3 regions of the Priestia sp. YIM B13486 genome follow, and region 2 is predicted to be linked to each of the others. Evidence: riboswitches for the same ligand, from Rfam matches in the RefSeq annotation. Region 2 holds a riboswitch; each other region holds the start of a gene.

Region 1 (3,280 bases), on a different contig from region 2:
ACAAGTGCTCGACCGTTTCAATTTCATCTCCAAAAGTAACGGTCTTACCATTAATGATTAGATTCAATGAACTCCCTCCATTACTCTTGTTAGCTGAAATGATGTAAAAAATGAATGATTCAGCTTTTTCCCTAACAAAGCATCAGCCATAATTTTTCCAGTTGCAGCACTTAATAAAATACCGTTTCGGTAGTGGCCAAACGCCATGTGTAGATTCGCTATTTCAGGATGCTCTCCTAAATAAGGCCAGCCATCATTTGTTTGTGGACGAAGACCAGCCCATGCTTTTTCAAATGTGGCTTCTTTAATAGCTGGCAGAAGCGCCGAAGCTTTATTCAGCAAAAATTGAATACCTTGTGCAGAAACCGTCTTGGTAAAGTCATGCTGTAGCTTAGTTGCCCCGATTACGATTCTTCCACCAGTCTTAGGCACTAAGTAAAAACCTTCATCTAAAAAAATCGTTTTAGAAAGCAGCGGCTTATGACTTCGAAGAGCAATACACTCCCCTTTTACGGGAAACACGCGACCTAAATGTTCAGAAGAAATAAAGCGTTTAGCCCATGAGCCTGCTGCAATAACTACTTTTTCTCCGTAAAAAGAGCCTCTGGACGTCTGTACACCTTTTACTGTTTCATTTTCCATAATAAGAGAATGAACATCACAGTATTCGAATATATCTGCTCCGTGATACAAGGCTCCATGAGCAAGAGCTTGCGTTAACTTAGCCGGAGCTAGCTGGCCGTCCCCCGGTATTGTAATGGCTCCGTATATGTCTGGAGAGAGACCGGGTTCTAACAAACGCGCTTCTTTTACATCGATCCATCTTACATGTTCATCCCATTGGTGGTGCTGAGCGGCTTTTTTCTTTAATACGTGTGCATCTTCTTCTGTTACAGCGACTTTTAATAAGCCTTTTTGAATGAGCTCTACGTCGATGGCCGTTTTTTCTTTTAGTTCCTTCACCAGCTCAGGAAACATGCTTCTGCTCTTAATAGCAAGGTCTAAAAGAGGACCTTCTTCATCAATTTCAGCTTGAGCACCTAAAATACCAGCTGCTGCACTTGAAGCTTCACAACCAATTTGATTTCGTTCAAGAATGGCCACTGATGCTCCTTGTTTTGACAAATGATAAGCGATAGAAGAGCTGATTATGCCTCCTCCGACTAACAGTACATCATAATGCTGCTTCATTTTCTCCACCTCCAGATGTCCATATATGAGAATATTGTTTAATCGCTTTAAGGGGATTTTGCGCAAGCATGACACCAGACATCACAGCTATACCGTGTGCTCCTGTTTGAAGCACCTCTTTGGCATTTACAGGTGTAATTCCTCCAATGGCAATAACCGGTATCTGTACAGCATCTACTACTTCTTTTAGTGCTGCTACCCCTCGACTTTTTAATCCTTTTTTTGAATGTGTTGAATAAATATGTCCGTATAGAATGTAGTGGGCACCATCTTTTTCAGCTTCTAAAGCCTCTTCCACAGAGTGAACTGATTTTCCGACAATAAGAGAAGGAAATACGTCTCTAACACACGAAACATCTAAACTATGATAGGCAAGCTGTACGCCTTTTGCTTTTAAAGCATGCGCTACATCAACTCGGTCATTTACAATAATTTTAGAGAGACAAAATGGCAGGCTTTCTAGCAAACATTGAATCTGCTTTGCCGTTTTCTTTTTTTCTCTAATATGAATGGCACCCGCAAAAGGCTCAATAGCCGTTAAAATGTCCCGAACCTCTTCAATTGGCTGCTTATCTGTTGTAACGACATGAAATTTAGGAATATCCATATGATCGAAACCTTTCCGTTCAGAATAAAGAGAAATTTCAATCACTTCATCTTGTGTAGAGGGCTTTATTACATACAAAAAAACCACTCTACAACGTAGAGTGGTTAGCATGCATCGTTATGTAAACATGATCGCCACTTCCCTACGCTGGTACAAACCAGATCAGGTTCAAAGGGTCCGAAATACATTCGTCTCAGCTTCAAAAAGCTCCCCTAGTGATTGCTATTTATTGATTTTGTTTTCGCACTTAAAATTATAACACAACTAGATGTAAATACAATATCTCTTTATGCTCTTACGGCTCTCTTCCTTTTATAGATGTATCTTTTAAGCTTCTTTACTAAGTAAGAGGTCCGGCGCACCTCATCATTCTGCTTTTTATATGATTAGTAATCGGTATAGTCGTCAAATTCTTCCTTGTCTTTTTCCTTTTTCCGATCCCATATAAACAGCAGGAGTAACATAATAAAAGTTAGAATATAAAAACCGTAAAAAATAAATGCCGCCACAACATTTATAAATAAAAATAAAAAACCGATGATCTGACCTGCAACAGCTACAATCAACAAAATGTATTTCCAAACTTCTGCTTTTCTATCCATTCTCTACTTCTCCGTCTTTTTGTTTTTCCCTACTAGAAACGTTCTCTTTACTTAAATAAAAACGTTCCTGCCAGTAAACCGACTGTAAATAAACCAACTGTTCCAAATGCTGAAATCCCCACATACGCCAGCATTTTCCGATAAGATTTTTCTCGAATTAACTGTACGGTTTCCACACTGAACGTTGAAAAAGTGGTAAAGGCACCAAAAAAACCAATGCCAATCATTAAAAATATTGAATCATCATAAGCATGACTCGGAACCTTTCCATAATAACTACCGTAAAAAAGACCAAGCCCAAACGCACCGAGCAAGTTTACAAACAGCATTGATACTGGAAAAGGAGGGTTTGAAACTGTTTTTGTAACTTTTAAACCCAAAAGATAACGGCATATTCCTCCAGCTGCCCCGCCAAGTGCCAAGCTCACTATGCTCATTTACTTCACCTCATGTACTTTCACTAAATTTTTCCCTGCCGCTTCACCGCATAGATAGCCTGCTAAAGCAAGAAGGATTCCACCTACTAAAGAGACCATTACATAAATGGCTCCCCAAAATAAATGGTGCTGAGTGAGAGAAATGACGTCTCCTGCAAACGTTGAATACGTTGTAAAACCGCCGCATACGCCAACTCCTAGTCCAAGCTTTATCCATTCTTTTGGCTTTTTCCACACAAAAAATCCTGTTAATAGGCCTAGTATGAAGCTTCCTAATAGGTTTTCAATTACCGTTCCTATTGGATAGCCCGTATATAATAAGGAAAGATTCAGCAAATAACGTGCATATGTACCAGCGATAGCACCAAAGGCAATTGAGATCAAGTTTATGGCTTTCATCATATCGCTCCGTTTCATAAATTCTTCTTTAAGTGTACCATAAG
Region 2 (3,280 bases):
TAGTTAGCTGTAGCTAGCTTTTTTTATTTTTCATTTTACTAGTTTACATAATTATTTTATTGTTAACTTATATTTTTTTTAGACATGTATGTTTTATTTATCTTCGATTGAGGAACATAAAAAGTAATAAAGGAGATGGATAAAATGAATGAACAAAAAATTGCTAAAAAAGTAAACGAAGTATTAGAAGGAAATCGTGTAGGAACATTAGCCACAGTTGTAAACAACAAACCCCACTCTCGCTATATGACATTCTTTAGCGATGAAGATGGTATCGCTCTTTACACACCAACAAATATCAATACACATAAGGCAGAGGAAATCGAAGCCAATCCGAACGTGCACGTACTATTGGGCTACAGCGGCGAAGGATATGGCGATCAATACTTAGAATTATCTGGTACAGCTGTTCTTCGTACTGGTGATCAATTAAAAGGGCGTATATGGAACGATCACATGAAAGAATGGTTTGACGGTCCAAATGACCCTGAGTATGTTGTTCTTGAAATTACGCCGAACGAAATTCGCTTTATGAATGAAGGCGAAGAAACTCCTCAAACTGTTCAGCTATAATAAAAAAGCGCACACTGTGCGCTTTTTTTATTTTCTTACCGCTTCTTTCAATTGAGCTGCTTTTTCTTTTGGAGACGCTGCTAAGCTAATCGCGGTAATAATAGAAACGCCATCTGCACCTGCTTCTACTACTTGTTTGGCATTTTCAGGCGTGATCCCGCCGATTCCTACAATTGGAAAGTCAATATTCTGGTTTCGCACTTCTTCAATTAACTTTGTACCTTGCACTGCTTTTGCGTCTTTTTTTGTAGAAGTAGGAAAAACAGGTCCCATTCCTACATAATCCGCCCCGTCTTTTATCGCTTGCTGCAGCTCTTGTACATTATGAACAGAGACGCCCACAATTCCTTTTCCTATTTTCTCTCGAACAATATGAGCTTTTTCATCTTCTTGTCCAATATGAACGCCATCTGCTTGTAAGCGGATCGCTAAGTCCAGATCATCATTCACCACAAAAGGAACGCTGTGCTGCTGACAAATTTGCTGAAGTTCCTTCGCCAGCTGATATTTCGCTTCTCCTGTTAAGGCACCCTCGCCTTTTTCACGGAATTGAAACACGGTAACGCCGCCTTCAATTGCTTCTTTCAACACTTCTTTCGGATCTTTTTTACAGTTATTGCTGCCCATTATAAAATAAACTTGCAGCAGCTTTTTGATTTCTTCATTTGTCATTTTCCGGCTCCTTTTAACGTTGATGTACTCTTGCATATGATTCAATATCCTGCCCAGATAAAAGATGAAGCTGATTTAACAGCTCAATTTGAAAGCTTCCCGGCCCTTCTTCACCTTTTTTCGCTGCGGCGATTTCACCTGCCACTCCGTAAAAACTTAAAGCAGCAACGCTTGCCTCGACATATTCTTTTTCTACAGCAGCGAAAGCTCCTATAATTGATGTTAGCAGACACCCAGTCCCCGTCACTTTCGTAAATAACGGGTGACCGTTGTCTACTGTATACGTTTTGTTTCCATCTGTGATTACATCTTGTTTACCCGTGATAACAATCACCGTATCTAATTTGTTCGCTGCTTTTTCAGCAAGTTCAATGACGTCTCCTTGCCCTTCTAATGAATCAACGCCTTTAATGAGCCATGACTCGCCTACGACATTCGCAACTTCAGCAGCGTTACCACGAATAACTGCCATATTTAATTCTTCTACAAGCTGACGTGCTACTTCTGTACGAAACGGTGTCGCTCCGGCTCCTACAGGATCGAAAATAACCGGCACGCCATTTTCATTTGCTGATTTTCCTGCTATTCTCATCGCTTCTACTTCTTGAGCCGTCAGTGTACCCATATTTAAGACAAGCGCTCCGGCGATTCGTGCCATGTCAGCCACTTCTTCCTTCGCATAAGCCATAACAGGTGAAGCTCCTAGTGCAAGCAGTCCATTTGCTGTAAAGTTGGTTACCACAACATTCGTAATATTATGAACAAGCGGACTTGTATCTCTTACTTTTTCTAATTGAGCTGAAATTTTACTAATATCCATGTTTTTTTCACTCTTTTCATTTAGTTTTAACACTGCAAAAAAAAGACAAAAAAGCACCTTGCATGCGCAAAGTGCTTTGGTATGTACTCACATTCCCTGCGCTGGCATTATCCAACAGGTTCAAATGGTCAACAGGCGTCCCTGTACTCTCAGCCTGCCCCGCGCAAGCTCCCATACTATTCTTGTTACGTTTAAAGTTTACTATTAACCTTTTTTATTTGCAACCATTTCACTGTTTTGCCGATAAAATAAAGCTTCTCTATAGGGTGAGTGGCGCTTTAAACCTTACACCATTCCTAAAAGAATAATCAATAGACCTCCAGTAAGCTACTCGAGGTCTTCAATTCCCTAAGAATTCTATCATTTTTTCCTTATGGTTATTTCTCTTGAACCGCTTGATTTCTCACAGCTGTTTTTCTGTCCTTCCCTGCTCTTAAAGATAAAAGAAAACAAAGCAGCAGTACAAGTGCAGCTGATACGTACGGATAATTAATGTTTATATCAAAAAGAAAGCCTGCTACAACGGGTCCAATAATATTCCCAAGACTTGTATAAGCAGAATTTAGTCCGGCTACATACCCTTGGTCGTCTTGTGCCATCATCGACATTTGCGTGCTGATTGCCGGACGTAAAATATCTGTTGCTAAAAAGACGATGAATGTCACAACAATAATAAGCCAGTACGTGTGCACAAACAGCGTAAGTAAAATAAAAAGTCCCGTCATCATCAAGCAAAACGAAATCACTCTTTTTTCACCAAACTTATTTAAAATCCAGCCAAAAATCGTAACCTGCACTACGGCCCCCGCAATAGAGCCAAACGTAATAACAAACGCAATATCTTTGGGCGTAAAGCTAAATTTATGATCAACAAATAGCGAAAAAATCGTTTCATAATTGGATAATCCAAACGATGTCACAAAAACAATAATTAAACTTAGAAAATAAGGTTCTTTATAGGAATTCATAAGCTGGAGTAGCAGCCGATCTTCTTTTGGATTCTCATTGTTTGAAACAGCATGATTTTGTACAGGACGAGACTCTGGCAAAACAAAAAGCGTAATCACTGCAGCCAAGCCTCCTGCTACTGCGGCCATATAAAATGGTACACGCATGCCGTATTCAGCTAAAAAGCCGCCGATACCAGGTCCAATAATAAATCCTGTTGTAATCGCCGCCGTCACATAGCCCATTCCTTTAGCACGTTCTTTAGCA
Region 3 (3,280 bases), on a different contig from region 2:
TAGGTGTATCGGAATCTCCTTTTTTTACATCGGGAATTAAAGTGACGGAAAGGTGGTTTAAAAAAGAAGAGCGCGGCTTGCCTACGTCTATTATTAACACAGGGTCTCAAATTGCTAATGCAATTGCTCCGCCGCTGTTAACAGTATTGCTTTTAACAATGAGTTGGAGAGGAATGTTTATTGTTATAGGAGCAGCCGGCTTTATTGTGATGTTTGTTTGGCTAAAGATCTATCGTGATCCAGATCATATCGCCAATAAAGTGAAAACTGCCCCTAAAGAAGAAACGGAAATCAGTCCTATCTCACAAGCAAAATGGTCACAGCTTTTTAAATATAAAAGCACATGGTTTATGATTATCGGGAATTTCGGAATTATGTTTACGATTTGGGTTTATTTAACTTGGCTTCCAAGCTATTTAGAAACAGAGCGCGGTTTTAGCCTAAAACAAACGGGCTGGATTGCTGCTATTCCGTTTCTAGCTGGAATTATAGGAGTTTTACTTGGCGGTGCAATTTCTGATCGATTTATTCGAAAAGGAGTTCCTGCAGTAACAGCAAGAAAAATTCCAATTGTAGGCGGGGCGATCTTAGCAGCAGCATCGGTGGCACCCGTTCCTTTCATTGATAATGCAGCTTTGAGTATTGTCTTATTATCCATTGGCTACTTCGCGTCACAGCTGCCATCAGGTGTCATTTGGACTCTAGCGGCGGATGTTGCACCGAAGGAACAAGTTGCTTCACTCGGCGCTATTCAGAACTTTGGAGGGTTTTTAGGAGCAGCAATGGCTCCTATCGTAACGGGATTTATATTAGATGCAACCGGAACTTTTACAGCGGTGTTCCTATTAGGCGCAGGACTGCTTTTAATTGGCGCTATTAGTTACGGTGTATTTTTAAAGAAGCCGATAGCTAACTAGTAAGCTTATAAAAGTAAAGAGCACACACTGCTTAAAAAAGGTGTGTGCTTTTTATTTTACTAAAAAGGAAACTATTTTCATTGCTGAATCATGAACCTTTCTATTGAATAAAACGCTTTACTATGATAAAACTATTACAGGTAAACATATGATAATCGTTTAATTTTATAGAGATACAACGCCACTAGGGGTGCTTTCTAAGCTGAGAGAGACGAGAAGTCTTAACCCTTATAACCTGAACTAGGTAATACTAGCGTAGGAAAGAGGTATTGTAATGGATGTTTTGTATGGTATTTCCTTACGAACTCGTTATAATAATTTTTTGTATATAAACAAAAACACTTCTTTCCTGCGAAAGAAGTGTTTTTTTATGCGTAAAGGAAGGTGTCATACATGGAAGAAACAATTGATTTGATTGTCAAACAGGTAGAGGAGCGCAAAGGGGAGCTAATCCAGTTAGTAAAAACGCTTGTTTCATATAAAACGCCGGCGCCTCCTGCACGAAATTCTCATGAAGCGCAGCGTTACGTAGCAGATTTCCTTAAAAACTGCGGTTTTTCCATCGATATGTGGGATTTATATTGCAACGATCCTATTGTAGTGGGCACGTTAAAAGGGAAAAAATCAGCTGACTATCAAAGCTTAATTATTAACGGGCATATGGATGTAGCTGAGGTACAAGAAAATGAAAAGTGGGAGACAAATCCGTTTGAAGCTGTGGTAAAAGACAACATGATAATCGGACGCGGAGTTGCTGATATGAAAGGCGGCTTGGCAGGAGCATTATTTGCAGTCCAGCTTTTAACAGAAGCAGGAATCGAACTGCCGGGAGACTTGATTTTTGAATCCGTTGTAGGAGAAGAAGTGGGAGAGGCAGGTACGCTGCAATGCTGTCAGAAAGGATATACAGCTGACTTTGCGCTTGTTGCTGATACGAGTGATTTACATATTCAAGGTCAAGGCGGAGTGATCACGGGATGGATTACGATAAAAAGCAGTAAAACCTATCATGACGGTACACGCCGAAGTATGATTCATGCTGGAGGAGGTCTGTTAGCTGCGAGTGCTATTGAGAAGATGGCAAAAGTGATCGGAGGGCTGCAAGAATTGGAGCGCCACTGGGCTGTTACAAAAAGCTATCCAGGATTTTTGCCGGGAACAAATACGATTAATCCAGCAGTAATCGAAGGGGGAAGGCATGCTGCGTTTATTGCAGATGAATGCAGGCTGTGGATCACCGTTCACTATTATCCCAATGAATCATACGACCAAGTATCAAAAGAAGTGGAAGAATACATTTTAGCTATTGCAAAAGCAGATCCATGGTTAAAAGATAACCTGCCAACCTTTGAATGGGGAGGCACATCAATGATTGAAGACAGAGGAGAAATCTTCCCGTCATTAGAAATTGATGAAAATCACGCTGGAGTACAGCTGCTTGCAAATACTCATGAACAAATTGAAGGGAAAAAGCCCCCAATCGATGTGTCAACTAGCGTAACAGATGGCGGTTGGCTAGCTGATGCGGGAATTCCGGCAGCTATTTATGGTCCGGGAAATTTAGCAAATGCACATGCTGTGAATGAACAATTAGATATGAATCAGCTTATTCAATATACAAAAGTGATGGTGCAGTTCATTTATACGTGGCTGCATACGCATAAGGAGTGATCATCATGAAATTTAGTGAACGATTATACGAAAAGCTGCAGCCTATTTGGCGTCAAAATCATAATCATCCCTTTGTACAGGGAATGGGAGACGGAACGCTTGAAAAGGAGAAGTTTCGCTTTTACATGATTCAAGATTACCTTTACCTAATTGATTATGCTAAATTATTTGCGATTGGAGCCATGAAAGCTACCGATGTTCAAACGATGGGGAAATTTGCTGCACTTTTGGATTCTACATTAAACGAAGAAATGAGCCTGCACCGTGAGTATGCCAAGAAATTTGAAATCAGCGAAAAAGAATTAGAAAAAGCGCAGCCATCTCCTACAACGCTTGCATACACACACTATATGCTGCACGTTGGTCAAAGCGGAACATTAGCTGAATTAGTGGCGGCTCTTTTGCCTTGTATGTGGAGCTATTGGGAAATAGGAAAAGAACTCAGTGAAAAGCCTGGAGCTAACAATGAGTTTTATCGTGAGTGGATTGAAATGTATAGCTCAGAAGAATTTGGAGAACTAGCGACATGGTGTATTAATTTATTCGACTCACTTACTGAAGACAAATCAGAAGCGGAGTTAGAAAAGCTCGAAGAAATTTTCTTAAATACAACGCGTTTTGAGTATATGTTCTGGGATATGGCTTATAACGAAGCGATGTGGCCAATTCATGAATAAGTCTGTGTTATCTTT

The links. A riboswitch is a leader RNA that binds a small molecule or an ion and turns the genes downstream of it on or off. The one in region 2 is predicted to bind thiamine pyrophosphate.
Region 1: another riboswitch for thiamine pyrophosphate. It lies ahead of ACFX4G_RS23250 (thiamine phosphate synthase); the one in region 2 lies ahead of thiM (hydroxyethylthiazole kinase).
Region 3: another riboswitch for thiamine pyrophosphate. It lies ahead of ACFX4G_RS13365 (acetylornithine deacetylase); the one in region 2 lies ahead of thiM (hydroxyethylthiazole kinase).

What each region holds. Positions count from the first base shown of each region.
Region 1 is NZ_JBHZOZ010000012.1:74,527-77,806, reverse strand. Features, by position in the region: gene thiS (sulfur carrier protein ThiS) at 1-67, opposite strand, end outside; gene thiO (glycine oxidase ThiO) at 64-1,191, opposite strand; gene ACFX4G_RS23250 (thiamine phosphate synthase) at 1,175-1,798, opposite strand; TPP riboswitch at 1,921-2,022, opposite strand; gene ACFX4G_RS23245 (hypothetical protein) at 2,185-2,400, opposite strand; gene crcB (fluoride efflux transporter CrcB) at 2,448-2,837, opposite strand; gene ACFX4G_RS23235 (fluoride efflux transporter FluC) at 2,838-3,236, opposite strand.
Region 2 is NZ_JBHZOZ010000002.1:390,217-393,496, reverse strand. Features, by position in the region: gene ACFX4G_RS06150 (pyridoxamine 5'-phosphate oxidase family protein) at 145-573, shown strand; gene thiE (thiamine phosphate synthase) at 601-1,245, opposite strand; gene thiM (hydroxyethylthiazole kinase) at 1,259-2,065, opposite strand; TPP riboswitch at 2,142-2,250, opposite strand; gene ACFX4G_RS06135 (MFS transporter) at 2,443-3,280, opposite strand, start outside.
Region 3 is NZ_JBHZOZ010000004.1:268,224-271,503, reverse strand. Features, by position in the region: gene ACFX4G_RS13370 (MFS transporter) at 1-917, shown strand, start outside; TPP riboswitch at 1,094-1,196, shown strand; gene ACFX4G_RS13365 (acetylornithine deacetylase) at 1,311-2,588, shown strand; gene tenA (thiaminase II) at 2,594-3,265, shown strand; gene ACFX4G_RS13355 (ABC transporter ATP-binding protein) at 3,258-3,280, shown strand, end outside.